Regions from separate parts of the Erwinia sp. V71 genome, predicted to be linked through region 1. Evidence: predicted binding sites of a transcription regulator. Region 1 holds the regulator's gene; the other holds the start of a gene.

Region 1 (15,048 bases):
GCGCTTATTTTTTGTAAGCGTGAGCCTGGTTGTCCAGACGCTGGTTAGCACGAGCTGCGTCGTCTTTAGCAGCCTGAACGTCAGAACGGATTGCGTTCACGTCGTTGCTCAGTTGGTCAACTTTAGCGTTCAGAGTCTGAACGTCAGAAGACAGCTGGTCGATTTTAGCGTTGCTTGAGCAACCAGCCAGCAGAGTTGAACCAAGGATTACCGCGCCCAGTACCAGTTTAGTACGATTCATTATTAATACCCTCTAGATTGAGTTAATCTCCATGTAGCGCTACAAGTATTACACAAACTATTTTCTAATGAGAATAATTTTTTGATAAGAACACACCTAAATTTGATCGTTCGCTCAAAGAAGCATCTGTCTGGCGAAAAAGAAATAAAAAGCTAAGCGAAAACAGGCAGATTTAATCGGATTAATCTTTGTTATTTTGGTAATTGAATAGTTATTTTCGATTGGAATTTTCGCAGAAGTTGTTTACGCGTGGATAAAAAAAAGCGCCATTGCGGCGCTTTTTTAATTGATGATCTAATAAGTGATTAGAGAACGTGAACGGATGCGGTATTGGTGGTGCCGCTTGGTACTAATGCACCGGATACCATCACCACCACTTCGCCCTTGTACGCGTAGCCGCTTTCCAGCGCCGCTTCTTTACCGAGACGGTAGAAATCGTCGGTAGACGCAATCTCTTTCACCACATGCGTGATCACGCCTTTGGTCAGCAGCAGCTGACGCGCGGTGGTCTCATTGGTGGTCAGCGCCAGGATAGTGGCGTGCGGGAAGTACTTACGAATTGATTTAGCGGATTTGCCACCTTCGGTCGCCACCACAATCAGTGGTGCTTCCAGGTTCTCGGCGGTTTCCACGGCACCACGGCACACGGCTTCAGTGATGCGCATTTTGTGGTTTTCGTTTTTCGCTTCGATACGGCTCTTCATCACGCGGTCAGTACGCTCACAGATGGTCGCCATAATGGTGACCGACTCCAGCGGGTATTTACCCTTGGCGCTCTCACCAGACAGCATTACCGCATCAGTACCGTCGAGGATGGCGTTCGCCACGTCACCGGCTTCTGCGCGGGTAGGGCGCGGGTTCTTGATCATGGAGTCAAGCATCTGAGTGGCGGTGATCACCACTTTGCGTGCTTTATTACATTTTTTGATCATCATCTTCTGTGCGAAGATCACTTCTTCCACCGGAATTTCCACACCGAGGTCGCCACGTGCCACCATGATGCCGTCAGACGCTTCGAGGATTTCGTCGAAGTTGTTCAAGCCTTCCTGGTTTTCGATCTTGGAGATGATCTGGATATGCTCACCGCCATGGGCTTTCAGGTGCTCACGGATCTCTTCCACGTCAGAACGTTTACGGATAAAGGAAGCGGCGACGAAGTCAACGCCTTGCTCGCAACCGAAGATCAGGTCACGTTTGTCTTTTTCCGCCAGTGCTGGCAGCTGAATAGAAACGCCTGGCAGGTTAACGCCTTTGTTTTCACCCAGGTCGCCGTTGTTCAGCACTTTACAGACAACGCTGTCAGCGGTGATAGCGGTGACTTCCATACCGATCAGACCGTCATCCACCAGCACGGTGTTACCGACCTGCAGGTCAGACGTAAAGCCAGCATAGGTGACTGCAACGCGTTCGTTGTTGCCGACAACGGTTGGGTCAGTGGTGAAGGTGAAGGTCTGGCCCGCTTTCAGGGAAACATCAGCGCCGCCTTCCAGTTTGATGGTACGGATTTCCGGACCTTTGGTGTCCAGCAGAATCGCGGCTTGTTTGCCGGTTTTGCTGACCACATTGCGCAGATTAGCGATGCGTTTACCGTGCTCTTCGTAATCGCCGTGAGAGAAGTTCAGACGCATAACGTTCATGCCGGCATCCAGCAGGCTGGTCAGCACTTCTTCCGATTCAGTTTTAGGCCCGATAGTACATACGATCTTGGTCTTTTTCATGAGCAAGTTATCTATAAGTTGTGATGGATGATAAAGGATTGATTTCGTCGGCATGGTGACCAGCGAAAGGCAAATTGGTGTCTGGTAATAAAACGGCGGTACAGAACAAGAATAGAAGACAGAAATAAAGCGTGCAGGAAAGGTTGTGCGGAAGGTTCAGCGGGTCCGCCTGGCGTTGTTGCGCAAACTGCGTTCGTTGTAGGTCAGGACACATCAATTGGCTGAAACCATTCAAGTGAGACAACGTAGCGGATTATAGACGCTAAGCTCGCGAAAACCAATCATAAACCGTCGGTTAACCAGGATTTATCTGTAAAAAAATCAGGTTGCGCAACAAACAGTGACGGTGAAAATAGGGCAAATGCAAGAAAGTAAGCAGGGGAGTTAACGAAACAGGGAACAGAGAGAGTGGAAACGGAAGCGAAGCATTTGGTGCGTCCGAGTGGACTCGAACCACCGACCCCCACCATGTCAAGGTGGTGCTCTAACCAACTGAGCTACGGACGCACTGGATAATGCTTAAAACTGAGTAATCTGGTGCGTCCGAGTGGACTCGAACCACCGACCCCCACCATGTCAAGGTGGTGCTCTAACCAACTGAGCTACGGACGCACTGGGTACTGCTTAAAACCGGGTAATCTGGTGCGTCCGAGTGGACTCGAACCACCGACCCCCACCATGTCAAGGTGGTGCTCTAACCAACTGAGCTACGGACGCACTGGGTACTGCTTAAAACCGGGTAATCTGGTGCGTCCGAGTGGACTCGAACCACCGACCCCCACCATGTCAAGGTGGTGCTCTAACCAACTGAGCTACGGACGCATTTTATCCTTCGTACTTAAAGCTGTATCTGCGTTAGCGGCGCTTACTCACTCAAATCACTGACTGATGTCAGTTCATTCAGATTCGTGCCCTTGCTGCCTTGCTACAACTTCAATTACCCGGCTAAATACCAATTACTTCGGGTAAATCAATTCGCTACAACTGCCGTTGCAGCGGGGACGAATATTAACGGCAGCGTACCCCGCTGGCAAGGAGAAATCATCGATTTTGTTACTGACTGCTGCGCATCTGTGCGACACGCCGTTTTTTTAAACGTCAGGTGGCGAAATACTAGCGCGACGCGCGTGCCAGAATCACCGCATCCGGCATCTGTTGCAGTTTGCGCATGCGCCAGATCATCATCACTGCCGCGGAGGTCAGGCCAATAATAAAGCCACCCCAGAAACCTGCCGGGCCGAGCGGTTGCACCACCCAGTCTGTCAGCGCCAGCACATAGCCGCACGGCAGACCAAGCACCCAGTAGGCAATAAAGGTAATAAAGAAGATGGACCGGGTATCTTTATAACCACGCAGAATACCGCTGCCAATCACCTGTACTGAATCGGAGAACTGATAGATTGCCGCCAGCAGCATCAGCTGCGATGCCAGCGTGACCACTTCCGGATTGTCGTTATACAACAGTGCGATTTGTTCACGGAACATCACCGTGAAAGTGGCGGTAAACACGGCCATCAGAATACCGACGCCCTGTGCAGTCCAGGCGGCAACACGCGCGGCCTCCGGCGACCCCTGACCAAGCCGGAAACCAACACGAATAGTGGTCGCCACACCCAGTGACAGCGGCAGGACAAACATCAGCGAACTGAAATTCAGCGCTATCTGGTGACCGGCGACTTTGACAATGCCAAGCGGCGAGACCAGTAACGCCACCACGGCAAACAGGGTGACTTCGAAAAACAGCGCCAGCGCGACAGGCAAGCCGAGCGTGGTTAAACGCCACAGCACTTTCCAGTCCGGCGCATCAAAGCGGTTGATTAAACGGATATCGCGCAGCGATGCAGTGCGCTGCGTCCACACTTTTATCGCGAAGAACATCACCCAATAGACTGAGGCCGTCGCGACACCACAGCCGACGCCACCCAGCGCCGGCATGCCGAAATGACCATAAATAAACACCCAGTTCACCGGAATATTCACCAGCAAACCGATAAAACCCATTACCATGCCCGGCTTGGTTTTGGACAGGCCTTCACACTGGTTACGCGCCACCTGGAAGAACAGATAACCGGGCGCACCCCATAACAGCGCATGCAGATAACCCACGGCGATTTCCGCCATCGCTGGATCGACATTCTTCATCGCCAGAATCATATGGCCAGCGTTATACAGCACCACCATCACCAGCAACGATACCATGCCCGCCAGCCAGTAGGCCTGGCGCACCTGATGGGCAATACGTTCGCGGTGTCCGGAGCCATTGAGTTGCGCAACGGTTGGCGTCAGGGCCAGTAACAGGCCATGACCAAAAAGAATTGTCGGTAACCAAATAGAGGTGCCTACCGCCACGGCGGCCATATCCGTGGCGCTGACGGCACCGGCCATAATGGTATCGACAAAACCCATCGAGGTTTGCGCGACCTGCGCGAGGATCACGGGGATCGCGAGGGCTAATAGCTGCCTCGCTTCTGTCAGATACTTCTGCACACAACACCTTGTCTGTTTTTTTAGAGGTGAACGAAATTGACGCCCCTGCGGACGACGGAAAGAAAATCAGAAGATTGAATCACATAGTGTAACTGTCGTAACGTAGTAAGCCAATGACCAGACGTGACAATCTCATTTTCTGACTGGGGTGGCGGCGGGCTAAGCGCACAGATAGCTGATGAGTTTTACCAGAGCCGGATTGCAGTTGTGTTAATATTGGCAAAAACAGACTGAGGCCTGAAATATGTTTACCGGTATTGTGCAGGGCACCGCTGAAGTGGTGTCGATTGAAGAAAAAACCAATTTCCGCACCCACGTGGTGAAACTGCCCGCTGCGCTGCTGCCTGGGCTGGAGCTGGGTGCATCGGTGGCGCATAACGGCTGCTGCCTGACGGTTACCGCGGTCGATGGCGATCTTGTCAGTTTTGATCTGATTAAAGAGACACTGCGCATTACTAACCTGGGTGAACTGCAGACTGGCAACAAAATCAACGTTGAACGGGCGGCGAAATTCAGTGATGAGATCGGCGGACATTTAATGTCGGGTCACATTATGACCACGGCCGAGATCTGCAAAATCATTAATTCAGAAAACAACCGCGAAATCTGGTTTAAACCGCTGGATACTGAGCAGATGAAATTTATTCTGCATAAAGGTTATATCGGTATTGATGGTATCAGCCTGACGGTGGGGGATGTCACCAAAAGCAAATTCTGTGTGCACCTGATCCCGGAAACCCTGGAGCGCACCACGCTGGGCAGTAAAAAGCTGGGTCATAAAGTGAATATCGAGATTGATCCGCAGACTCAGGCTATCGTGCAAACCGTGGAACGCGTACTGGCGCAGCGTGAAGCCGCACTGCTGGCGGCCGCGGCAGAAGAGCAGGCGGAATAAACCACGCAAAGGGCGGCATCACTGCCGCCCATGCTGCTAATGCGGAACCCGCAATCCACCTTCCACTCCGTGACTAAACATCACCTGCCATAACTGAATATCACGCGCACGAAACGCACCGGCGCAGGCATTCAGATAGTAGCTAAACATCCGTTTAAAGCGCTCACCATAGTTCTGCGTCAGTTGCGGCCAGCTGGCGAGGAAACGCTGATGCCAGGCCATCAGGGTGGTATCGTAATCCGCGCCAAAGTTATGCCAGTCTTCCATCACAAAATAGGGCTCACTGGCATCAGTGATATGGCGGGCGGAAGGCAGACAGCCATTCGGGAAAATATAGCGGTTGATCCATGGGTCCACATCCATATTGGTTTTCAGCGCGCCGATGGTATGCAACAGGAACAAGCCATCCGCTTTCAGGTTGCGATTGGCGACCGCAAAATAGGTGGCGTAATTTTTTGGCCCGACATGTTCAAACATGCCGACAGAAACGATGCGGTCAAATTTCTGCTCCAGATCGCGATAATCCTGCAGCACAATATTGACATCCAGACCTTCGCAGCGCTGCTGTGCCAGCTTCTGCTGCTCAGCTGAAATGGTCACACCATACACGCTGACGCCGTAATGACGTGCGGCATACTCCGCCAGTCCGCCCCAGCCACAGCCGATATCCAGCAATGACATCCCGGGCTGCAGCTGCAGTTTCTCGCAAATCATCTGCAGCTTGGCATTTTGCGCCTCTTCCAGCGTGGAGGCTTCTTTCCAGTAGCCGCAGGAGTATTGCATATGGGAATCGAGCATTAACGAGAACAGATCATTGCCCAGATCATAATGCTCTTTGCCAACGATCCACGCGCGTCGTCTGGACTGCAGATTGGTCAGCCGCGCGGCGACGACACGCAGGGTATCGCTGAAATGGTGGGGGAGTTGCTGGTCGAGTTTATGTTTCAGCACCCGATGAAAAAACATATCGAGCCGTTCACATTCCCACCAGCCGTCCATATAACTTTCGCCCAGCCCCAGTGAACCCTGTTCGACTATTCGCCGGAAAAGTTCGGGATTATTAACCTGAATATCCCAGGGGCGCGTACCGTTCACTTCGATATCGGCTGTCTGTAACAGCTCCTGGACGATGCGAAACCAGTGGTTTTCTTTCAGGTTCACTTCTTCTATACACGATGAACTCATAGCTTCTCCATCACTCGTTGTGATCTGAACCTGAGAATCAGCATAGCCAATTTCTGCAGGATGGTGAGAGAACTCACGGACTGAACCGTGCGCCTGATATCCGACGTAACACAGAGGATTGAAATTGAATGAAAAACACCCGGCAAAGTAGCCGGAGTATTATTTGCAGGGGTGTGTAGTCAATGCCTTGCCAGGAAACACCACGACAACCCTGTCTGGTCTGACATAATGATGTTAATTATTTGTTATGATTTATTGCCTTAAACGAGTATATGCTCACGTAAGGCAATATTCAATATATTATTGTTAGCTTGCTAATTAAGTCATTTCTATGGCTGTGAGGTGGCAGGGGTGTGACTTTCTTCTTCCTGCGCGCTATCGGCTAATTGTAGTGCATAACCGCCCGCGGCAAGTACGATGGTGCTCAGCATAATCGCCGTGGTACTCAGCAGTGGCTGAGTAATCAAGGCAGAAACAGCCATACTGGCGACAAAGCACAGCCCCAGCTGCAGCATATTCTGCAGCGCAGCCGCTTTGCCGGTGGCATGAGGGAAGGGTAGCAGCGCATTAGCCACGACAATCGGGTAGATTGCACCATTGGCCATCGCCATGCCACAGAATGGGATCAGCAATGCCGTCAGTGTCGCCTGCGTTGAGAGCGCCACGGCAAACAGCGCGGCAACGCTGATGGCATAACCCAGCAGCAGCCACGGTAACAGCTGTTTACCGTCAACACGCTGCAGCAGAGTACGGCAGCCAAAACCGCCGATTAAAAAGGCGATGGTCTGTGGCAGATAGCTGAGACCAATATCTGCGGGCGACAGCCCCAGGTCGGCGAGAATAAACGGCGAACCGGTCAGCCAGGCGAAAAAGCTGGCGGAGCAGGCGGCATAGATCAGTACATTGCCGCTGTAACTGCGTGATTTCAGTAACTGCAGAAAACTCACTGATTCCGCCGTTGCGGTTTTATGGCCAGCAGCAGGCAAACGCAGCGTCGGGATCAGCAGTGCCAGTGCGATCAACAACAGCGCAATAAAGATCGACCGCCAGTGAAAATGCTCCAGTAACCATGCGCCCAGCAACGGCGCCAGCGCTGGCGAGAGCGCCACCAGTGGCATAATCGTGGCGAACACGCGGTTTGCCTGCGCACCACTGTAGCGATCCACCACCAGCGCCTGCCAGCTGACGGCCGCCGCACAAACGCCAACGGCCTGCACAAAACGCAGTACCAGCAGCAGCGTGGCGTCATGAACCGCCATCATCCCGGCACAGCCGAGAGCGAACAGCGCCAGGCCGATGATCAGCACCGGCTTACGGCCAATACGATCTGACAGCGGCCCCCAAATCAGTTGTGCACAGGCAAAACCGGCCAGAAACAGACTCAGACTGGCGCTGATCGCGCCGGGTTGCGTCGCGAGATCCTGTTGCATCGCGCCAAAGGCGGGCAGGTACATATCAGTGGCGAGAAAACCCAGCATGCTGAGCAAGGCCAGGTAGATCATAAATCCTTTTGATTTCATCGGGGAACAACTCTTCTTTTGCAGGTAAATATCACGCGCAGAGTGTAAGCGGGTGCATCCCGCGTTGTGAAACGCTAATATTTGCCCGTTGCGTGCAAAAAATTTGTGAGCAGAACATGTGGTCAGAACATTCTCTTGAAGTGGTTGATGCTGTCGCGCGTACCGGCAGTTTTAGTGCGGCGGCCAGCGAATTGCATCGTGTGCCGTCTGCGGTCAGTTATACCGTGCGTCAGCTGGAGCAGTGGCTGGCAGTGCCCTTATTTGAACGTCGTCACCGTGATGTGGTCCTGACGGAAGCGGGTAAGGTGTTTATTGAACAGGGGCGCATTGTTATCAAAAAAATGCTCGCCACCCGTCGCCAGTGTCAGCAGGTGGCAAATGGCTGGCGTGGTCAGTTAAGTATTGCAGTTGACGCCATCGTCAAACCGCAGCGTACCAATCAGCTGGTGCTGGATTTCTATCGCCATTTCCCCGATATGGAACTGCATATCTCCTGCGAGGTATTTAATGGTGTCTGGGATGCACTGGATGATGGTCGTGTGGATATGGCGATTGGCGCTACCCAGGCGAGCCCGGTCGGGGGACGCTTTGGTTTTCGCGATATGGGGGCGCTGAACTGGCGTTGTGTGGTTCAGGCGCAGCACCCGCTGGCACAGCTGTCCGGTGTGATTGATGATGACACCATTCGCCAGTGGCCGGCACTGGCGCTGGAAGATACCTCACGTAATCTGCCACGGCGCAATACTTGGACGCTGGATAACCAGCGGCGGCTGGTGGCACCGCACTGGCGCAGCGCGATGGAGTGCCTGCAGGCAGGACTTTGTGTCGGTATGGTGCCCGGGCATCTCGCTGCGCCGCTCATTGCACAGGGCAAACTGGCGGAGCTGACGCTGACGACGGCATTCCCCGACAGCCACTGCTGTGTCACCTGGGCGGAACAAAGTGCCTCACCGGCGCTGAGCTGGCTGCTGGAGTATCTTGGCAGTGCGGAAACGATGAATGAAGAGTGGCTGCGTGAAGAGCTGTCACCGGCCAGCATAGTGGCCGGTACAGGAGATTAACGGCGATAATCGACGAACGGACCATCGGCAACTGAACGGCGCTCAATCAGCGACGGATGTACCTCGATGGTCTGCGATTCTTCGCGTTTGCTGGTGATACGATCCAGCAACATATCAAACGCAGTTTGTCCCAGGCGCTCTTTCGGCTGGTGGATGGTGGTCAGCGCCGGAGTGAAGTAGCGCGCGTTGCGCACATTATCATAACCGATCACCGAAATATCCTGCGGCACGCGCAGTCCTAGCTCATCAGCCGCACAAATCGCGCCCATGGCCATAATATCGCCACCGCAGAATACCGCGGTAGGGCGCTGTTTCTGCGCCAGAATTTGCTGCATCGCGCGATAGCCGGATTCCGGTTCAAAGTCGCCCTGCACAATCCACTCTTCGCGCAGCGGAATATTGGCTTCACTCAGTGCTTTCAGGAAACCGGCGTGGCGGCCACCCCCGGTATTGCGCTCCTGCTGGCCGGGAATGGCGCCGATATCGCGATGGCCACGATCAATCAGATAACGGCCTGCCATATAACCGCCTTCGAAGGCATTATCCAGTACCGTATCGGTAAAATCGCCGCGCGACTCGCCCCAGTCCATCACCACCATCGGAATGTTACGGTTCTCTTCCAGCATCTGCAGCAGATCGTCCGGGTATTCCGAGCACATCACCAGCAGACCATCGACGCGTTTTTGCGCCATCATCGACAGATAGGCACGCTGCTTCTGCAGATCGTTATGCGCGTTGCCGAGGATCAGCGTATAGCCTTTGGCGAAGCAGCGGTTTTCCACGGCTTCAATAATTTCCGCAAAATAGGGCGCTTCACTGGAGGTCGCCAGCAAACCAATCGATTTGGTGTGGTTGACCTTCAGACTGCGCGCCACCGCGCTTGGCGAATAGTGCAGCTCTTTAATGGCGGCCCACACCGCTTCGCGCGTCTCTTCCGCGACAAAGCGGGTTTTATTGATGACATGAGAAACCGTGGTGGTGGAGACACCGGCGCGTTTCGCCACATCTTTAATTGTTGCCATGAAACTGGTACTCCCGGGTTTATGTTAACCCTTTGATTGAAATCAAGTTAAACGTTTGCGTTTTATGCTCGTATTAGGGTGGCGAGCAGTCAGTATGTTGCAGCTGAATGACGTCGGGAAGGAGACTGACGTCAGGAAACACGGCAAGGCACAGGCACACGCTGTTGCAGTTGTTGCGCAACGAAAAAAAGGAATTCTATCAAGGCTGTGAGCAGAACACGAGATTTTTACCCGCTACTGTGGGAAAATAGTTACAGGTATTATTTGTAGGGTCTTTTAAGGAGTCGTAGATGGATACTGATCTGAAGTTATCGCTGATGACCACTGTTGGCGTGCTGCTGATGATTATTGCGTTCAGTTTTGTAGCGGTATTGAACTGATTTTACAGCAATTTAGTCGTTAAAAATAAAACGCCCGATGCATGCATCAGGCGTTTTTTTGTTTGCGCAACAAGGTTAGCGGATGGTTTTCGGCGTCATCACACGGCGCGCGCCGACATAGTGGCGCTGCCAGTACTCTTCGCTCAGGGCGCTGATCTGAATATCTTTGCCGGTGCGCGGTGACTGGATAAATTTGCCGTTACCGAGGTACACGCCAACATGATCCGCTGCACCACGATTGTTGATGCGGAAGAACACCAGATCGCCTTTCTCCAGTGATTCACGCTTGATCTGCGCGGCATCACGCAGGTGGTACATTTCATTAGCCGTGCGGGGGATCTTAATTTTTACCAGATCTTTGTAGGCATACCACACCAGCCCGCTGCAGTCGAAGCCGGAACGCGGTGAGTTACCGCCCCATAAATAGGGCTTGCCGAGCTGGCCCATCAGTTTGTTCATCGCGGTTTCACGGGCTTTCTGGTAGCGCTCGCGGTGCGCTTTGCTCATTTTTAACGGGCCATTGTCCACACTGGCGGCATCATTCTCTTCTGCGCCTTTGCGTTTACGCTGCGGCGCATAACGTTTAACCAGCAGTTTTTTCTCTTCACCACTGTTTTTGGCTTTGCTGAGGGAGAGGGCGGCAACGCTGGTTTTCTTCTTCGTTTGCGTGGTCTGCGCGGGAGTCTGGCGGGTTTTCTTTTCGGGTTTGCTGGTTTTGTTGCTGGTTTTCTTTTCGCTGGTTTTGACCGGGCGTTTCTTGCGGCGCTCATCCGCGCTGGCGCTTTTCTTCTCAGCCTTTTGCTGGCTGGCATTCATAGGGGTATGTGGCGATGCGTGCGCCAGATTAAAGAACAGCTGGGCAAAGGCCAGCATAAATAGTGTGATGAATAAACGCATGGTTATTTAAGATTAAGCTCTCATTCGCCTCTGAGAGGACCACACTCATATCCCACGACAACACACTGTTAAGCCGGTGTCAGTCATGGGGCCGTGATTCTGTCTGTCGCGCATGGCGGCAGGGTCTGGCAATTCTAATCTAACTTTTTCGCAAAAGGTAAGCGCTTTTTGGATTAATCAGTTTATTAATGTTATCAGTGTCATAAATGAGCCAAAACAGCTGCTTATCTCACCAATATTATTGCAAGGTATTAATGGTTTTAATCGCCGGAAATGCGAAGTAATTGTTATTTTATTCCCGGGATTTGGCATAATGGGCCTTTCAGCGCTATCGTGGTGCAAAATGTCGTTTTCACAGGTGACACAGTACCGCTACAATAGCTGACACGAAGTAACGAATTAAGGAAGGCCAATATGAGTACTGTTGAAAAAATTCAGCGCCAGATCGCAGAAAACCCAATCCTGCTGTACATGAAAGGTTCCCCTAAGCTGCCAAGCTGCGGCTTCTCTGCCCAGACTGTGCAGGCGCTGTCTGCCTGTGGCGAGCGTTTTGCTTATGTGGACATCCTGCAGAACCCGGACATCCGTGCTGAATTGCCAAAATATGCTAACTGGCCGACCTTCCCGCAGCTGTGGGTTGAAGGTGAACTGGTTGGTGGCAGCGATATCGTGGTGGAGATGTTCCAGCGCGGTGAACTGCAGACGCTGATCAAAGAGACGGCGGCGAAGCACAAAGACGCAGAATAATTCGCGTTAACGTACAGAATGAAAAAAGGCGAAAATCTCCGCCTTTTTTTCGTTATAACGATGCGCAGTTTTTCCTTCCCGCCAGCCGGGGGAAGGCGCTTATCAGCCCGCGTCGCTCTCATCCGTTACATCATCGTCCGCCAGCGGTGCCAGTGGCCAGCCGCCCATGCGTTTCCAGCGATTCACCAGCTCACAGAACAGATCCGCGGTTTGCTCGGTGTCATACAGCGCCGAATGCGCCTGAGTGCTGTCAAACGGAATACCTGCCGCTTTACAGGCTTTCGCCAGCACGGTTTGTCCCACCACCAGTCCGCTCAGCGCCGCGGTGTCAAAGGTAACAAACGGATGGAACGGGTTACGCTTGAGTGTGGCGCGTTCTGCTGCGGCGTTCATAAAGTTCAGGTCAAAAGTGGCATTGTGCGCCACCATAATCGCCCGATTACAGTTATTGTCTTTGATTCCCTTACGCACCAGCTTAAAAATGGCATGCAGCGCATCATGCTCACTGACTGCGCCACGCAGCGGGTTGTGCGGGTCAATGCCGTTAAAGGCCAGCGCTTCCGGCACGAGAATGGAACCTTCAAATGGCTCGACATGAAAATGCAGAGTCTGGTCTTTTTCCAGCCAGCCGTTTTCGTCCATTTTTAAGGTGACGGCAGCAATTTCTAACAACGCGTCAGTTTTGGCGTTAAAACCGGCGGTTTCCACATCAATGACTACCGGATAAAAGCCGCGAAAGCGGTCGCACAGGGAATTCAGTTCTTTCGGTTCAGACATCGGGTTCTCGTTGACGAAAAAAAGCAGCGCGTATTATGGCAAATTTCAGAAGGGGTTGCAGCAGGGGATATCAGGAAGGGGCGTCGCGCGGACGCCCCGCAGGCATTAGTTGCCGAGACCGTGGCCGGCTTGTTTGTTTTCGATCAGCTCGATTTTGTAACCATCGGGATCTTCAACAAAGGCGATAATCGTGGTGCCGCCTTTAACTGGGCCCGCTTCACGGGTCACTTTACCGCCCGCATTACGGATACGGTCACAGGTCGCCGCCACATCATCCACGCCAAGCGCGATATGACCGTAAGCATTGCCGAGATCGTAGCTGTCGACGCCCCAGTTATAGGTCAGTTCGATCACCGCACCTTCGCTCTCTTCGGTGTAACCGACAAAGGCGAGGGTGTATTTGTATTCCGTGTTCTCACTCTGGCGCAGCACACGCATACCCAGCACTCGGGTGTAGAAATCAATGGAGCGTTGCAGGTCGCCAACGCGCACCATGGTATGAAGTAAGCGCATAATGTCCTCTCTTTGGTTAGTTCGCTCAGTATAGCCACGATTAACCGCTATGTTAATGTTTTGCCGCAGAAATCCCTCTGCGGCCTGGCGATTACAGGGTCGGGTAATCGGTATAACCTTCCGCACCACCGCCGTAGAAGCTTTCCGGTTTCGGCTCGTTCAGCGGCGCTTTTTTCTGCAGACGCGCGACCAGATCCGGATTAGCGATATATACGCGGCCGAAGGCGACGGCATCGATCAGGCCTTTAGCAATCAGCTCTTCGCCTTTCTCTGCAGTATAAGCGCCTGCGCCGACAATCACGCCGGGATAAATCGCACGAATCGCTTTGCGGAAGGCTTCGCTGTAAGGTTTGCCGCCTGCCCAGTCTGGCTCGGAGATATGCAGGTAAGCCAGATTACGTTTCGCCAGCTCGGCGATGTAGTACAGCGCGGCTTCTTCCTGATCGTCGCCATTGTCGAGACCATTGAACGGACCAAGCGGTGAAATACGGATGCCAATACGGTCCGCGCTCCAGCCGGCAATCGCGGCATCGACCACTTCGAGGGCAAAACGGGTACGGTTCTCAATGCTGCCGCCATACTCATCAGTACGCTGGTTTGAGGCCGGGGAGAGGAACTGATGAATCAGATAGCCGTGAGCGGAGTGCAGCTCCAGCAGGTCGAAATCCGCTTCTTTGGCATTAACCGCCGCCTGGCGGAAATCCTGCACAATCTGGGCGATTTCGGCTTTTTCCAGCGCGCGTGGCGTGGATGTCTCTTCACGGATGGTGCGCCCCTGCTCATCACGCAGAGAGGTACGGGTGTTGGCAGCAATCGCCGAAGGGGCAACCGGTGCCAGCTGGCCTGGCTGCAGGCTGTTGTGAGAGATACGTCCGGTGTGCCATAACTGCACGGCGCTGTGACCCTTTTCGGCGTGAATACCGGCATTGATCGCTTTCCACGCGGCGATTTGTTCCGGGGTATGCAGACCTGGCGCACCGGCATAACCTTTTGCCTGGAAAGAAATCTGTGTCGCTTCGGTGATAATCAGCCCCGAGCTGGCGCGCTGGCGATAATATTCGCCCATCAGTGGTGTCGGGATATCGCCCGGCTCAATGCTGCGCAGACGGGTTAATGGCGCCATAAAAATACGGTTAGGGACGGTAATCGCGCCCACTTTCAGCGGGGTAAACAGCTTTGTCATTGCAAGACTCCTGTATTAGACCGGTCGACTAGTAACGTTATTTTTTAAAAATCAGGCGGCGGGCAGCAATCGTTCGATAGCATCATATGCGTAGCGAAGTGCCGCACTGTCACGGCGGATCTTGCACTGCAGACTGGCGCCCAGCCACAACATATACAGGGTATCCGCGGTAATTTCAGCGCTGGCGCTGAGACGCACTTCACCCTGTTGCTCTGCACGACGCAATGTCGCCGCCAGTGCAGCAATAATTGCCTGTGAGCCCTGATCCAGTGCCACACGCATCGGTTCTGACAGATCACACACTTCCGCCGACAATTTTACTGACAGACAGGCGGCAAACGCGCCGTCCTGGCAGAAACGCTCATACGCCAGTCGGTAGTATTCCAGCAGACGCTGGCGTGGATGCTGCTCATCCTGTTCCA
Region 2 (15,048 bases), on a different contig from region 1:
CTCTGTTGCGGCAGCCTGACTTTGCTCCACCATCAGTAACCCTTTTTCTGTTCTGGCGCATTGCTGCGCGCCCTGTTTTCGCAACCGTTAAAATTACTGTCTAATCATTGCTTACGCAATCATTACTGCGTTTTGCTCGATTCTGCCAGCCACAGCTGCACTGACGCACGCTGCCACTGGAAATGCGCATAGTCTGCCAGTTTTGCCGGCAACGCATCACCATGCAGCGCCAACCGGTTCAGCATAATGGCTAAGTCCGTATCCGCAATGCACCATTCGCCAAACAGATTTTGCTGACCATCCTGCAGCAGACTATCAACAGCCGTGATCAGTTTTTGCACCGCCGCTCAGCCATCAGCACTTAACGGCGGGAATTTTTCGCCGGCGAACAGCACTTCTGTCGGACGCTCCGCCCGTAATGCCATCAGGTCGCTGCGCAGCCATGCCTGAATCTGGCGCGCACGCGCACGTTTCTCGCTATTGCGCGGATAAAGGCGTTCAAATTCAGGTGCCGGAAAACGCTCTTCAAGGTACTCGGCAATCGCGGAAGACTCGCTCAGCAGGAAGTCATCCACTTGCAGCGTCGGCACACGCGACGTGATAGAGAGTTCACGGTACGCGCTGGCATGGTGCTCGCCAGTGGCCAAATCGACACGTTTCAGGCTGAAAGGAATGCCCTTTTCCGTTAAGGCGACATAGACAGACATGACATAGGGACTGAAAAACGATGCATCCGACCACAGAGTAATTTTCGGGTATTCCATGCTGATTCCTTTAAGCTGACGGAACGAATTGGGTCTCTCCTGTTTACCGATTTTTAGTCACGAAGGCAATGTGCATTTTTGTGATTGCGTAAAGGTCTGCGCCATGCCTTTTAACTGTCGATTAATTGTTCTATATTGCGGAAACAATAAGGTTAATGCTTGATTTTATTTGGAGTCATCATGATCGATCTCTATTACGCCGGGACCCCCAATGGCCACAAAATCACGCTGTTTCTGGAAGAATCTGGCCTGCCGTATAAACTGCATCGGGTAAATATTGGCAAGGGTGAACAGTTTAAACCTGAATTTCTCGCTATCGCGCCAAATAACAAAATACCGGCGATTGTCGATCACCAGCCGGTCGATGGTGGTGCGCCGCTCAGCCTGTTCGAATCGGGCGCTATCCTGGTCTATCTGGCGGAAAAAAGCGGCAAGTTCCTCAGCGCCGAGCTGCGCGAACGCAGCGCCACGCTGCAGTGGCTGTTCTGGCAGATGGGCGGATTTGGCCCGATGCTTGGCCAGAAGCATCACTTCAATCATTTTGCGCCGCAACCCGTGCCTTACGCCATTGAGCGCTTTCAGGTGGAAACCCAGCGACTGTACGGCGTGCTGAACCGTCAGCTGGAGCAAAAACCCTGGGTGGCGGGCGAGCATTACAGCATTGCCGATATGGCTATCTGGCCGTGGGTGAACGCCCATGAACGCCAGCGGATCGACCTGGCGGATTATCCGGCGGTACGTAACTGGTTCGAGCGTATTCGCACCCGTCCGGCGACTCAGCGTGCTCTGGCGCTGGCTAACGGCTGATACGACGTCACTGCGGGCGGGATGACCTCGTCCGTTAACTCTGACGAATATCACACACACTTCCGACAGTTCTCTTCTAAGCTGAAACATGCTGTCAAACAACGCGTAAGGAATTCAGCATGCATATTTTGCTCACTGGCGGCACCGGATTAATCGGCAGCTATCTGATACCGCGTCTGTTGCAGTCTGGCCATCAGGTTAGCGTCGTGACACGCGATGTTGCCGCAGCACGCGCCAGGCTTGGTGAAGACGTTCAGTTCTGGTCTGGTCTCGACCAGCAACACGATCTGAACGGGATCGATGCGGTGATCAACCTTGCTGGCGAACCGATTGCCGATAAACGCTGGACGGATGAACATAAACAGCTGCTGTGCGAAAGCCGCTGGCAAATCACTGAACGCCTGGCGTCACTGATTAAGGCCAGCAGCCAGCCTCCTGCCGTACTGATTTCCGGCTCAGCCACCGGGTTTTATGGTGATACTGGCGATCTGGTGCTGACTGAAGACGATCCCGGGCACGACGAGTTCACACATCAGCTATGCGCACGCTGGGAAGAACTGGCGCTTACAGCGGAGAGTGAGCAGACACGCGTCTGCCTGCTGCGTACTGGCGTGGTGCTGGCGAAAAATGGCGGGGCCCTGGAAAAGCTCAGGATGCCGTTTAAGCTCGGTTTTGGCGGCCCGCTGGGCAGCGGTAAACAATATGTTCCGTGGATACATATTGACGATATGGCGAACGCTATTCTCTGGCTGCTGGACAATCCCTCACTGCGTGGTCCGTTTAATATGGTTGCACCTTATGCGGTACGCAATGAACAGTTTTCTGCAACACTCGGTCAGGCCATGCATCGCCCGGCGGTGTTCCGCACGCCAGCCAGTGCAGTGCAGCTGCTGATGGGTGAAGCGGCGGTGCTGGTACTGGGCGGACAACATGTATTGCCGAAACTGCTGGAAGAGTCGGGATTTGGTTTTCGCTGGTTCCAGCTGGATGAGGCGTTAGCTGATGTGGCTGGGGGGCATTAGGGGGCAATGCCCTGGGGCCCTTTTTTCGGGGGAAATTTTGGGCTAAAAACCAGGTCAGGGGCTGCGACCAGGTCAAGGTCAAGGACATTTCGTTCGTCCTTCGGTCGACCGACCCAGGGGCGGCAAGCGCCCCGCCCCTGGGGACCCGTGCTTGTGCCTGCTCCATCGCCCGCTTCGCGGGTTCCCTCCGAAATTTGATCCGACCTGTGGACCGCTCGCGACGCGTTCCATACGCGGCGCTCCCTTTCGCGCCATCCATGGCGCTCATCCAGGCCGGCTTAAATTTCCTCGGCGATTGCGACGCCACCTCCGGCCGTTCCAGTTACTTATATTTCTGATTTAAGCCTTTTCTTCCCAGCTTTCCTGTCATTTCATCTTTTAGATTAACTATTACGGTTTTGGGTTTTGGGTTTTGGGTTTTGGGTTTTGGGTTTTGGGTTTTGGAAGGGATTTTATTTTTTTGACCTGGATTTTGACGTTCGGAGGCGTCGCAAGCGCTGAGGAAAAACGTGTGACCAGGACGAGCGACAGGGACGTCGCGAGAGGTGTGGCCGCGCAGGACGCGCGTCCACTCCGTTCCGTAGGGAAGACGTTTTGACGAAGGCACCCGCGAAGCGGGCGCTGGAGCCGCCGGAAGCGCGGATTGTTAAGGGCCGCGCTTTCGGCCCTTAACTCGCTCGCCGCGTGGGCGAGCGAAACGCCCTTGACCTGGCCCTTAAGCCCTTAAGCCCTTAAGCCTTTAAACCTTTGAGCACTCAAGAACTCAAACCCACTCCGCAGGAGAAAAACCTACTTCAACGCCCCCGACAAAAACTGCTGTAACCGCGCACTCTTTGGCTGCCCAAATACCGCATCCGGAGGTCCTTCCTCCTCGATTTTCCCCTGATGCAGGAAAATCACATGGCTGGACACATGGCGGGCAAACTCCATCTCGTGCGTCACCACCACCATGGTTTTCCCCTCTTCCGCCAGTTGCTGCATAATGCGCAGCACCTCGCCAACCAGTTCAGGGTCCAGCGCGGAAGTCGGTTCGTCAAACAGCAACACTTCCGGCTCCATCGCCAGCGCACGGGCAATGGAAACGCGCTGCTGCTGACCGCCAGACAGATGTACCGGGTATTTTCCCTGCGCACGCTCATCAATGCCAACTTTGGCAAGATAACGCACCGCGCGCTCACGCGCTTCCTGCTTGCTTAACCCCAGCACCTGAATCGGCGCTTCCATCACATTCTCCAGCACCGTCATATGGCTCCAGAGATTGAAATGTTGAAACACCATGGTCAGACGCGTGCGCAGCGAACGCAGTTGTTCTTTATTGGAAACTTTCAGCTGACCATCGGTATCACGCACCAGATTAATCTGCTCATTATTCACCACAATGGTGCCTTCACTCGGTTTTTCGAGGAAGTTGATACAACGTAAAAAGGTACTTTTTCCCGAACCTGATGAACCAATAATACTGATGACGTCGCCAGCCGCAGCCTGTAACGATACGCCCTTCAGCACCTCATGTTCCCCATAATGCTTATGGAGCTCAGTTACCTGTAATTTTATGTCGGCCATAGTGATACTTACTCAATGGGTCGATGAGGGTTTAACATGCGCCATCCAGCGCTTTTCCGCCAGGCGGAACAGGCTGATCAGCGTGTACGAAATAATCAGATACAGCACAGCGGCAATACCGAAAGCGGTAAACGGCTGATAGGTCGCCGCATTCACATCACGCGCAACTTTCAGCAAATCCGGCACCGTGGCGGTAAACGCCAGCGCGGTGGAGTGCAGCATCAAAATCACTTCGTTGCTGTAAGCCGGTAACGCAGTGCGCAGCGCGGAAGGCAGAATAATGCAACGGTAAAGTTTAAAGGTGGAGAAGCCATACGCGCGCGCCGCCTCAATTTCACCGTGCGGCACACCACGAATCGCACCGGCGAAAATCTCGGTGGTGTAAGCACAGGTATTCAGCGTCAGTGCCAGCAACGTACAGTTCAGACCGCTGCGGAAAAAGGCGTTCAGCATTTCCGTGCCTTTCACCACTTCCAGCGTGTACATCCCGGAGTAAAACACCAGTAGCTGCACATACAGCGGCGTACCGCGGAAGATATAGGTAAACAACCATACCGGAAACTGAATCGCACGATTAGGTGATACGTGGGCAATCGCCAGCAGCACCGCCAGGCATCCCCCCAACGCCACGGAAATAATCAGCAACCACAGCGTAATCGCCACGCCCGTAAAGCGGTAGCCGTCGGTCCACAACAGCGCTTTCCAGTATTCGTTGATAATCTCAATCATAGCTCCGCCCTCTTCACGCCAACCGAGTAGCGACGCTCAAGCCACCACAGCACGCCATTCGACAGTGTGGTAAAGATCAGATAGATCACCCCGGCAACAATCGCGAAATAGAACGGTTCCCAGGTACTTTTCCCCGCCAGCTGCGTGGCTTTCACCACATCTTCCAGCCCCAGCAGTGAAACCAGCGCTGTCGCTTTCAGAATCACCTGCCAGTTATTACCAATTCCCGGCAGCGCAAAGCGCATCATGGCCGGAAACAGAATGCGACGAAACACCTGTGAAGCGGTAAAACCAAAGGCGGTCGCCGCTTCGATCTGCCCTTTTGGCACGGCTAAATAGGCGCCACGGAAGGTTTCGGTAAAGTACGCACCGTAGATAAAACCGAGAGTTAGAATACCGGCCACCATCGGGTCGATATCAAATTGTGATAATCCCAGCGCCTCAGTGACCTGGTTAAGCGCGATCTGCAGACCGTAAAAAATCAGCAGCATCAGCACCAGATCAGGCACGCCGCGAATCAGAGTGGTGTAGCCTTCAAAAATCAGCGCCGCCAGGCGGCTTTTCGACAGCTTAGCGCCAGCGCCGATTAACCCCAGCACCACAGCAATCAGCAGAGAGCTGACTGCCAGCTCCAGCGTCACCATTGCGCCACGGAAAATTACTTCAGAATAGCCATACAGCATGGGCATGATCCTGTCGGGTGGAATCGAACTGATGACTGCCCGTGACGGGCAGCCATCTTATGTGACAGGTTTACTTAACCGCCATAGACATCAAAGTCGAAGTATTTCTTCGCCAGTTTGTCGTAAGTACCGTCTTTACGCATCTCAGCGAAAGCTTTGTCGATCGCCGCTTTCAGCTCAGTTTCATCTTTACGCAGCCCGATACCGGTGCCGACACCAAAGATTTTGTCATCTTTCACTGCCGGACCCGCAAACGCATAGTCTTTACCGACAGGCTGTTTCAGGAAGCCTTCGCTGGCCGCGACTTCATCCTGGAATGCCACATCGATACGACCCGCGGTCAGATCCTGATACACCAGATCCTGGTTAGCATACGGGGTCACCGTCACACCCTTTGGCCGCCAGTTCTGGTTGGCGTAAGTTTCCTGGGTGGTGCCCTGCAGCAGACCGACGTTTTTGCCTTTCAGCGACTCAATCGTTGGCTGAATCGGCGAGCCTTTTGGCCCGATCAGGCGTGAGTTAGCGGCGTACAGCTTGTCAGAGAAGGCGATCTCCTGCTGGCGCTTTTCGGTAATGGAGAGAGAAGAGATGATGATGTCGATCTTCTTCGCTTTCAGCGACGGGATCAGCGCATCAAAGTCGCTTTCCACGTAGGTACATTTTGTTTCAATGCGTTTGCAAATCTCGTTGGCCAAATCGATGTCAAAACCGACCAGCTGACCCTGCGCATTTTTCGATTCAAACGGTGCGTAGGTCGGGTCAGTTCCGACACGCAGATTTTTTGGCACAGCAGCAAATGCGCTGCCCGCGCTGGATAAAGCCAGCAACAGAGAAAGAGCCAGTACCTGCTTTTTCATAAATTACCCTCAAGTAAAGTGCTTTTGTTATGGTCTGGATGATGTGTGTTTGCGCTCTTTGTTTTGCAAATTTCATACCAGTTCTGACGCTGGTTAGCGGGCAAAGAGCACGGGCGAAACGTCAGGCGCGGAACACGCCAGAACGCGACGTTGATACCCTGAATAATTCGGGTGGCAGGCAGGCGGCGAATCCCGGGAGCTTACACCAGTAAGTGACCGGAGTGAGCGACAAATCGGCCAAAGGCTGATTTGAACGCCGTTTGCAGCACCCCCAGCGGAGCGAGGACCGGTTAAGATCCGGGTAAGAAAGCCAGCGCACCTGCAACCTGAAGTATGACGGGCATATCAGGGAAAATATATCAGGGTTGTCATTTCATGGTGGCAACTATGTTGCATTTTGGTGCGCGCGATGCACGAAAAGTGATCCAGACTGGATTGTCGCACCAAAACAGGGCGCTCAGTGAAGCGTTATGCACCCTGCCAGCGCGTAAACAGGTCTTGCGACAGCGAAATATCAAACTGGTCCAGTACGCGATTGACGGTCTGATCGACAATGTCCTGCACCGTTTCCGGTCGGTGATAGAAAGCAGGTACAGGCGGCATAATAATCGCCCCCAGTTCCGCCGCGCTGGTCATCAGACGCAGATGCCCGAGATGCAACGGGGTTTCACGCACACACAAGACCAGCCGACGCCGCTCTTTCAGCACCACATCCGCCGCGCGGGTCAGCAGGCCATCTGTATAGCTGTGAACAATGCCGGAGAGTGTTTTCATTGAGCACGGCAGGATCACCATACCTTCGGTTTTATACGAACCGGATGAAATACTGGCGGCAATATCACGTGCGTCATGTACCACATCCGCCAGCGCCTGCACATCACGCAGCGAGTAATCGGTTTCCAGCGCCAGGGTCTGACGCGCTGACTGACTCATTACCAGGTGGGTTTCCACTTCCGGGACATCCTGCAATACCTGTAGCAGACGTACGCCGTAAATTGCGCCGCTGGCGCCGGAAATGCCGATAATCAGTCGTTTCATGCTGTTGCCTTTTACTTCTCAGAGATTGCGCAAGTGTGAACTTTGGCGGGGGAAATTACAACTGATGCGGTGAGAGTTTAGGCAGGGACTGAAGGGGCAGAGGGGAAAGAAAGATAAGGGATTGCCCCATACAGCCCCTTCCCCCATAAGATGGGGGAAGGCTGGGATGGGGGAGAAAACAACGCAGAACGTCATACTTAGTCGTCAGCCCCCCTCCCTGCCCCTCCTCCATGTTATGGGGAGGGAACCGGCACGGAGATTACCCTTCGTTATGCAACTCGAGGTTTTCCACTTCATTCTGCCGCGCCATGGCTTTGGCATCGTCGTTACGCAGTGACTGGAGATACTCCAGATACTGCTGATCAACGTCTTTCGTTACGTACACGCCGTTAAACACCGAACATTCGAACTGGGCGATATCCGGGTTCTCTTCGCGCACCGCTTCGATCAGGTCGTTAAGATCCTGGAAAATCAGCGCATCCGCACCAATAATCTGACGAATCTCTTCCACTTCACGGCCATGAGCAATCAGTTCCGTCGCACTCGGCATATCGATGCCATAGACGTTCGGGAAACGAATTTCCGGGGCAGCGGAAGCCAGATAAACCTTTTTCGCGCCCGCTTCACGCGCCATCTCGATAATCTGCTCCGAGGTGGTGCCACGTACGATAGAGTCATCCACCAGCAGCACGTTCTTGTCGCGGAATTCCGCACGGTTGGCGTTCAGTTTACGACGCACCGCGCTGCGACGCAGCTGCTGGCCCGGCATGATAAACGTACGACCAACGTAACGGTTTTTCACGAAGCCCTGACGGTACGGCTTATTCAGGATATTGGCGATTTCCAGTGCGATATCGCAGGAGGTTTCCGGAATCGGGATCACCACGTCAATGTCCAGATCTTCCCATTCGCGCGCAATTTTCGCACCCAGCTTGGTGCCCATACGCACACGGGCGCTGTACACCGAAATCTTATCGATAAAGGAGTCAGGACGGGCGAAATAGACATACTCGAACAGGCAGGGATTGCTTTTCGGGTTTTCCGCGCACTGACGGGTAGAAAGCTGACCTTTCTCGGTGATGTACACCGCTTCGCCCGGCGCCACATCGCGCAGGAACTCAAAGCCCAGCGTATCCAGTGCCACGCTTTCCGACGCCACCATATACTCAATGCGGCCATCATTCATTGCGCGCTTGCCGATCACCAGCGGACGAATGCCGTTAGGATCGCGGAATGCCACCATACCGTGGCCGATAATCATCGCCACACATGCGTAAGCGCCGCGCACCTTCTGGTGCACTGCCGCCACCGCAGCAAAAATGTTTTCTGCTTCCAGCGGGTAATGCTGAAAACGATCCAGCTCCTGCGCAAAGATGTTCAGCAGGATCTCGGAATCAGAGGTGGTATTGACGTGACGGCGACCACTCTCAAACAGCTGCTTACGCAGCTCGTGTGCGTTAGTCAGGTTGCCGTTGTGTGCAAGGGTAATGCCGTAAGGAGAGTTCACGTAGAAGGGTTGCGCTTCAGAAGCACTGGAGCTTCCGGCGGTCGGGTAGCGCACGTGGCCAATACCCATATTCCCCTGCAGACGCTGCATATGACGTGCTTCAAATACATCACTGACCAGACCGTTTGCTTTACGCAGACGGAAGCAGTTCATTGCATCAATCGTACAAATGCCTGCGGCATCCTGCCCACGATGCTGGAGCACCGTTAACGCGTCATAAATCGACTGGTTTACCGGCATGAAACCGGTGATACCGACAATACCGCACATGTTCTCATATCCTCATAAGCCGCACCCCCGGCGCGATTACCGGGGCAAAAAACTGGACGTGCTTTGCAGGTAGTCAAAAAACCACCTGATGATGTAACTGAACTGTGGAACCAGTTGTGACTGTTGCCAGTCCGTGCTTTTTGACAGCCCGGTGAACGTATCGAGGAAAAACAAAATGGCAGACACGATCAGTATGCCACGCAGCGCCCCGAAGCAGACACCCAACACCCTGTCAGTTCCTGACAGGCCGGTCTTTTCGACCAATGAACCTATAACATAGTTCACTATCGCGCCCACGATCAGGGTAGCGATAAAGAGTATGCCAATGGCAATGCCATTGCGAACCAGTTCGTCTTCAAAACCTGTGAACCAGACGGCAAGAAAGGAGTAGTAATGACTGGCGACAAAGAATGCGCATCCCCAGGTCACGAGAGATAATGCTTCCCGTACAAACCCGCGGATCAGGCTAACCAGAGCCGAAAAACCAACAACCGCAATTATGACGTAATCTATCCAGACCATGAACTCTTCCAGTGACAATGCCCCTGCATCCAGTTCGGGGCGAATTCTAACAGAAAAAGAAAACGTTTGCGTAGCGTTTTCCTTTGCCAGACCAAATAAAAAGGGGCGATGAAAAAATCCTCAATCGCCGCCTTTAATCTGTTTGATTTTACCTTTTCAATCGGGTTCAGGAAGTCTGTTTTCCGATTGATAATGCGCTTCGTAAGTCTTGACGGATTTTGCTTTGGCGCTGCGCCTGCTCAGGCTCGTCGCTTTACATTCGGTGCCTGCCCAGGGAACAGGGTCAGCTCCGGAAAGACGTAACATCTGTCATCCATGACAGCTCGGCCCGCGCCGTCCATGGCGCGGGACGCTTTCCTACGCTGGCCGTGTTCCCTTCGCCTTGTGCTGATTCGTTGCTGTCCGGTTTCAGGTGCATCGTGCATTGCGTTTTATCGCGCGCTGTAAGACTTCACCACACCGCCGAGGCCGGAGATATTTTTCAGCTCCGCCACTGCGTCCTGCATCTTCGCTTTCGACGCATCCGGGCCAACATAAATGCGGGTAATCTGCCCCTGCACTGGCGTGGAAGGCACGGTATAAGCACGATACCCCGACAAACGCAGCTGCGCGACAATCTCATTCACTTTTGCGGCGTTCTTCAGTGCACCCAGCTGTACCACATACGCCTGACCTGTCGGCGCCTGCTCCGGTTTCGGCTGTTCGGCCGGTTTTGGCTGTTCAACGGGTTTCGGTTGCTCGACCGGCTTCGGTTGTTCAACAGGTTTCGGCTGCGGTTTAGGTTGTTCCACCGGTTTTGGTTGCGGCTTCGGTTGCTCCACTGGTTTTACCGGCTGTGGTTTAGGCTGGGGTTGCGCTGGCGCAGCCTGCATCGGCGGCGGTGACACCACCGTCGGCTGGCTGTTGCTCTGCGGCTGGGGCGCGCCCTGCTCCGCCGCCTGCATCTCTTCGTCGTCGCTGCTGTTTGCGCCGACGGCTTCCTTCGCCCCTTCCGGCGGCTGCGCTGGCAGCGACTGGCTCACCGGCGGCACCATATCGGTATCCTGCTGATCATCCGGTTTCGGCACCAGCGGGATCGACGCAAACTCTTCCTGATAATGTTTTTTCTTACCGTCCAGTAAACCCGGTAAAACAATAACGCCCACGGCGACCAGAATTACAGTTCCGACTAAACGGTTCTGAAACTTACTTGCCACTTCCGTTCTCCGTTTCCAGCACTTCCATTACATGCGCCACGGTGTGGAACGAACCACACACCAGCACAATATCCTGTTTCTGCGCCTGCTGCTGCGCGGCATGCCACGCTTCCGCGACATGGGTAAAACCCTGCGCCTGCGACGGCAGATGCGCCAGCAGCTCTTCTGCACTGGCGCCACGCGGCCCTTCCAGTGGTGCACAGTACCAGTTATCCACCTGTGGCACTAAACAGGCAAGGGTTCCGGCAATATCTTTATCATGCAACATCCCCACCACCGCATGCACTTTCCCTTCGCGCGGCACTTCCGCCAGACGTCCAGCCAGATAAGCAGCAGCATGAGGATTGTGCGCGACATCGAGGATCACCTGCGGCTGATGACTGATGGTCTGAAAACGCCCGGGCAGCACGGCTTTATCCAGCCACTGGCGGATCACCCCGTCATCGACCACCAGCGTCGAGGCGCGCAACGCCGCCAGCGCTGTCGCGGCATTCGGCAGTGGCACCTGCGGTAAGGGCAGGCCGGCTAAGCTGCCCTGCGCATCGCTGAAGGTCCAGCTGTCGCCGTCACGGCTATAGCGCCAGTCACGATCGCGCTGCAGCAGCTGAGCACCGAGGTTATCGGCCACCTGCGCAATGGTGTGCGGCATCTCCGGTTCACCCACCACCGCGGGTTTACCGCCGCGAAACACGCCTGCTTTTTCGCGGCCAATGCTTTCGCGATCCGGCCCCAGCCAGTCAGTATGGTCAAGCGCAATACTGGTAATCACCGCCACATCAGCATCAACGATATTGGTGGCATCAAGGCGACCACCTAAACCCACTTCCAGAATCACCACATCCAGTGCCGCCTGCTTAAACAGCATCAACGCCGACAACGTGCCGTATTCAAAATAGGTTAAGGAAGTCTCGCCACGCCCGGCCTCAATGGCGGCAAAGCTGGCGGTATGTGCCGATTCGGGCAGTTCAGCTCCCTGGATACGCACACGTTCGGTATAACGCACCAGATGCGGGGAGCTGTAGACGCCGACGCGATAGCCCGCAGCCATCAGCAGGGTTTCCAGCGTGCGGCAGGTGGTGCCTTTGCCGTTGGTGCCCGCTACAGTGAAAACGGTCGGGGCGGGTTTGAGCAGATCAAGTTGCTGCGCGACGCGGCGGATACGATCCAGTCCCAGTTCGATAGCCTGAGAGTGTAAATGCTCAAGATAATAAAGCCACGTGGCCAGAGGCGACGTGGCTTGAGGAATTGATAGCTTTTCCATGTGTCCCGTTCACAAGTTACGGTTCATTGGCGAAAGGTACAGCCGCACGCTCGCGGCGACCGCTGTACCTTTCCATCATCTGTCAGGCCTCGCGCGGTGCCGGAGCGACGTCCGCATCAGGCTGCGGTGCTGGCAGATTCATCAGCCTGGAGAGAATACTGGCCAGTTTGAAACGCATCTCTGGGCGACGGACGATCATGTCGATCGCACCTTTCTCCAGCAGGAATTCACTGCGCTGGAAGCCCGGCGGCAGTTTTTCACGCACGGTCTGTTCGATAACACGTGGACCCGCAAAACCAATCAGCGCTTTAGGTTCAGCGATGTTCAGATCGCCCAGCATTGCGAAGCTGGCGGAGACGCCACCCATGGTCGGGTCGGTCAGCACAGAAATATACGGCAGACCACGCTCCTGCATTTTTGCCAGCGCAGCACTGGTTTTCGCCATCTGCATCAGCGACATCAGCGCTTCCTGCATACGCGCGCCACCACTGGCAGAGAAACAGATCAGCGGACAGTTATCTTCCAGCGTCTGCTCAACCGCACGCACGAAACGTGCGCCGACCACAGAACCCATTGAGCCACCCATAAAGGAGAACTCAAACGCTGCGGCAACGATCGGCTGACCATGCAGGGTGCCTTTCATCACGATCAGGGCATCTTTCTCACCCGTCTCTTTCTGCGCCGCTGTCATACGATCTTTATACTTTTTTGAATCCCGGAACTTGAGCAGATCCTTTGGTTCCAGTTCGCTACCCAGCTCAACCAGCGAGCCTTCATCCAGCAGGCTGTGCAGACGATCGCGGCCATGCATACGCATATGGTGATCGCATTTTGGGCAAACTTCCAGATTGCGTTCCAGCTCGGCGCGGTACAGAACCTGCCCACAGCTGTCACACTTGGTCCAGACCCCTTCAGGAATACTTGCTTTACGCGAAGGGGTGATGGTGCTCTTGTTGAGAATTCGTTCAATCCAGCTCATTGATGACCTTTCTGTTTGAACCTGGTGAAACCAGTTTTCTTGTTGCTGCTGAAAGCGATTTCAGCAGGCCGTAAATGTCGCTCATTAAACCATAACCTGCGGTTGCTGTGGACAGAAATCTGGTCCGTCCGCCACAGTTATGGTGTTTTGTGGTTATTGTTTCTGCTGACGGGCCGCGCGGCGATGGCGTATCACTTCGATAACGCCCGGCAGAATCGATACAATAATAATCGCCACAATCAGTAATTTCAGGTTTTCCTGCACAATCGGCATATTACCGAAGAAGTAGCCCGCATAGGAGAACAGTAACACCCACAACAGGGCGCCAGCCACGTTGAACATGGCAAAATGACGATAGGACATATGTCCCATTCCGGCAACAAATGGCGCGAAAGTCCGCACAATCGGGACGAAACGCGCCAGGATGATGGTTTTCCCGCCATGGCGCGCGTAGAACGCATGGGTTTTATCCAGGTAGCTGCGACGGAAAATTTTCGAGTTCGGATTACTGAATAGCCGTTCGCCAAACAGTTTGCCGATGGTGTAGTTCACCGCATCCCCCAGGATGGCCGCAACCACCAGCAGTGTCACCATCAGATGCACGTTGAGATCATTGCCCGGCAACGATGCCAGCGCGCCCGCCACAAACAGCAGTGAGTCGCCCGGCAGGAACGGCGTGACCACCAGACCGGTTTCGCAGAACAGAATCAAAAACAGAATGGCGTAAATCCAGATGCCATACTGCGCAACCAGCTCCGCCAGATGAACATCAATGTGCAGGATAAAATCGACCACAAAACGAATCAGATCCATAACTTTCCCTTCACTCCTGTTTAATCCTCAAGGAACAGTGGTCCCATTGGCGGACGTGGTAACGCAAAATGCTCAGGATAATCCACCGCCACCAGATACAAGCCTTCCGCTTTCGCGGTTGCTGCAGCCAGCGTGCGATCTTTTGCCGCCAGCAGCTCCGCCATCCAGCCTTCATGCTGGTTGCCGCAGCCAATCTCCAGCAAACTGCCAACAATATTGCGCACCATATGGTGCACAAAGGCATTCGCTTTGATATCGACCACAATGTAGCTGCCATAGCGCGCCACATTGAGATGCATCACGTTGCGCCACGGCGTGCGCGACTGACATTGCACCGCGCGGAATGACGTAAAATCGTTCTCACCGAGCAGACACTGCCCGGCACGGTGCATCTTCTCCGCATCCAGCGGATGATAAAAATGGGTCACACCCGCGCCCAGAATCGCCGGACGCAGCCGCTGATTGTAAATCACATATCGGTAACGCCGCGCCGTGGCGCTAAAGCGGGCATGAAATTCGTCCGGCACCGCTTTCACCCAGCGCACCGCGATATCATCCGGCAGGTTGGCGTTCACCCCCAGCGTCCAGGCGGAATCCTTACGCTGCGAGGTGGTTTCAAAATGCACCACCTGACCGGTGCCATGCACGCCAGCATCGGTACGCCCGGCGCAGAACACATTGACCGGGTGATTAGCGACCTGCGACAGCGCCTGCTCCAGACGCGCCTGCACACTGCGCACTTCCTGCTGGCGCTGCCAGCCGTAGTAACGGCTGCCATCGTACTCAATGCCCAGCGCCAGCTTGATGATGGCTTCAGACATCAGTACAGATACTCCTGCACCAGCTTCTCAGCGACTTTCACCGCCATCAGCGCGCCGCCAAAGCGGATATTGTCCGCGACTGACCAGAACTGCAGCAGCTCCGGCACGCCGTAGTCATTGCGCAGACAGCCCAGGTTCAGCTGGTCATTACCGGAAGCGTCGCTCACCTGCGTCGGATAATCATCTTCCTCAGACAGCACGATATCGTCAGCCCGT

Evidence for each region. Region 1 encodes PurR, which represses purine synthesis genes. Its sites were predicted from a motif close to CANGCAAACGTTTGCNTG; they were not measured.
Region 2: a site for PurR is predicted at 9,818-9,835, ahead of cvpA (colicin V production protein). Genes of this name have one in related genera too.

What each region holds. Positions count from the first base shown of each region.
Region 1 is NZ_CBFFRK010000033.1:7,971-23,018, forward strand. It holds gene ACSZO1_RS09625 (major outer membrane lipoprotein) at 5-241, opposite strand; gene pykF (pyruvate kinase PykF) at 547-1,959, opposite strand; tRNA gene ACSZO1_RS09635 (tRNA-Val) at 2,390-2,466, opposite strand; tRNA gene ACSZO1_RS09640 (tRNA-Val) at 2,495-2,571, opposite strand; tRNA gene ACSZO1_RS09645 (tRNA-Val) at 2,600-2,676, opposite strand; tRNA gene ACSZO1_RS09650 (tRNA-Val) at 2,705-2,781, opposite strand; gene ACSZO1_RS09655 (MATE family efflux transporter) at 3,073-4,446, opposite strand; gene ACSZO1_RS09660 (riboflavin synthase subunit alpha) at 4,691-5,341, shown strand; gene cfa (cyclopropane fatty acyl phospholipid synthase) at 5,378-6,526, opposite strand; gene punC (purine nucleoside transporter PunC) at 6,856-8,046, opposite strand; gene punR (DNA-binding transcriptional activator PunR) at 8,163-9,107, shown strand; gene purR (HTH-type transcriptional repressor PurR) at 9,104-10,129, opposite strand; gene ACSZO1_RS09685 (YnhF family membrane protein) at 10,420-10,509, shown strand; gene ACSZO1_RS09690 (C40 family peptidase) at 10,585-11,406, opposite strand; gene ACSZO1_RS09695 (Grx4 family monothiol glutaredoxin) at 11,821-12,153, shown strand; gene rnt (ribonuclease T) at 12,256-12,930, opposite strand; gene gloA (lactoylglutathione lyase) at 13,036-13,443, opposite strand; gene ACSZO1_RS09710 (alkene reductase) at 13,535-14,626, opposite strand; gene ACSZO1_RS09715 (TetR/AcrR family transcriptional regulator) at 14,678-15,048, opposite strand, start outside.
Region 2 is NZ_CBFFRK010000067.1:7,749-22,796, reverse strand. It holds gene yfcD (NUDIX hydrolase YfcD) at 1-33, opposite strand, end outside; partial or broken gene yfcF (glutathione transferase) at 123-764, opposite strand; gene yfcG (GSH-dependent disulfide bond oxidoreductase) at 945-1,571, shown strand; gene ACSZO1_RS14255 (TIGR01777 family oxidoreductase) at 1,691-2,593, shown strand; gene hisP (histidine ABC transporter ATP-binding protein HisP) at 3,383-4,156, opposite strand; gene ACSZO1_RS14245 (ABC transporter permease) at 4,169-4,885, opposite strand; gene ACSZO1_RS14240 (histidine ABC transporter permease HisQ) at 4,882-5,568, opposite strand; gene hisJ (histidine ABC transporter substrate-binding protein HisJ) at 5,643-6,425, opposite strand; gene ACSZO1_RS14230 (UbiX family flavin prenyltransferase) at 6,894-7,463, opposite strand; gene purF (amidophosphoribosyltransferase) at 7,723-9,240, opposite strand; gene cvpA (colicin V production protein) at 9,277-9,762, opposite strand; gene dedD (cell division protein DedD) at 10,194-10,958, opposite strand; gene folC (bifunctional tetrahydrofolate synthase/dihydrofolate synthase) at 10,948-12,219, opposite strand; gene accD (acetyl-CoA carboxylase, carboxyltransferase subunit beta) at 12,302-13,198, opposite strand; gene ACSZO1_RS14200 (DedA family protein) at 13,352-14,011, opposite strand; gene truA (tRNA pseudouridine(38-40) synthase TruA) at 14,032-14,832, opposite strand; gene ACSZO1_RS14190 (aspartate-semialdehyde dehydrogenase) at 14,832-15,048, opposite strand, start outside.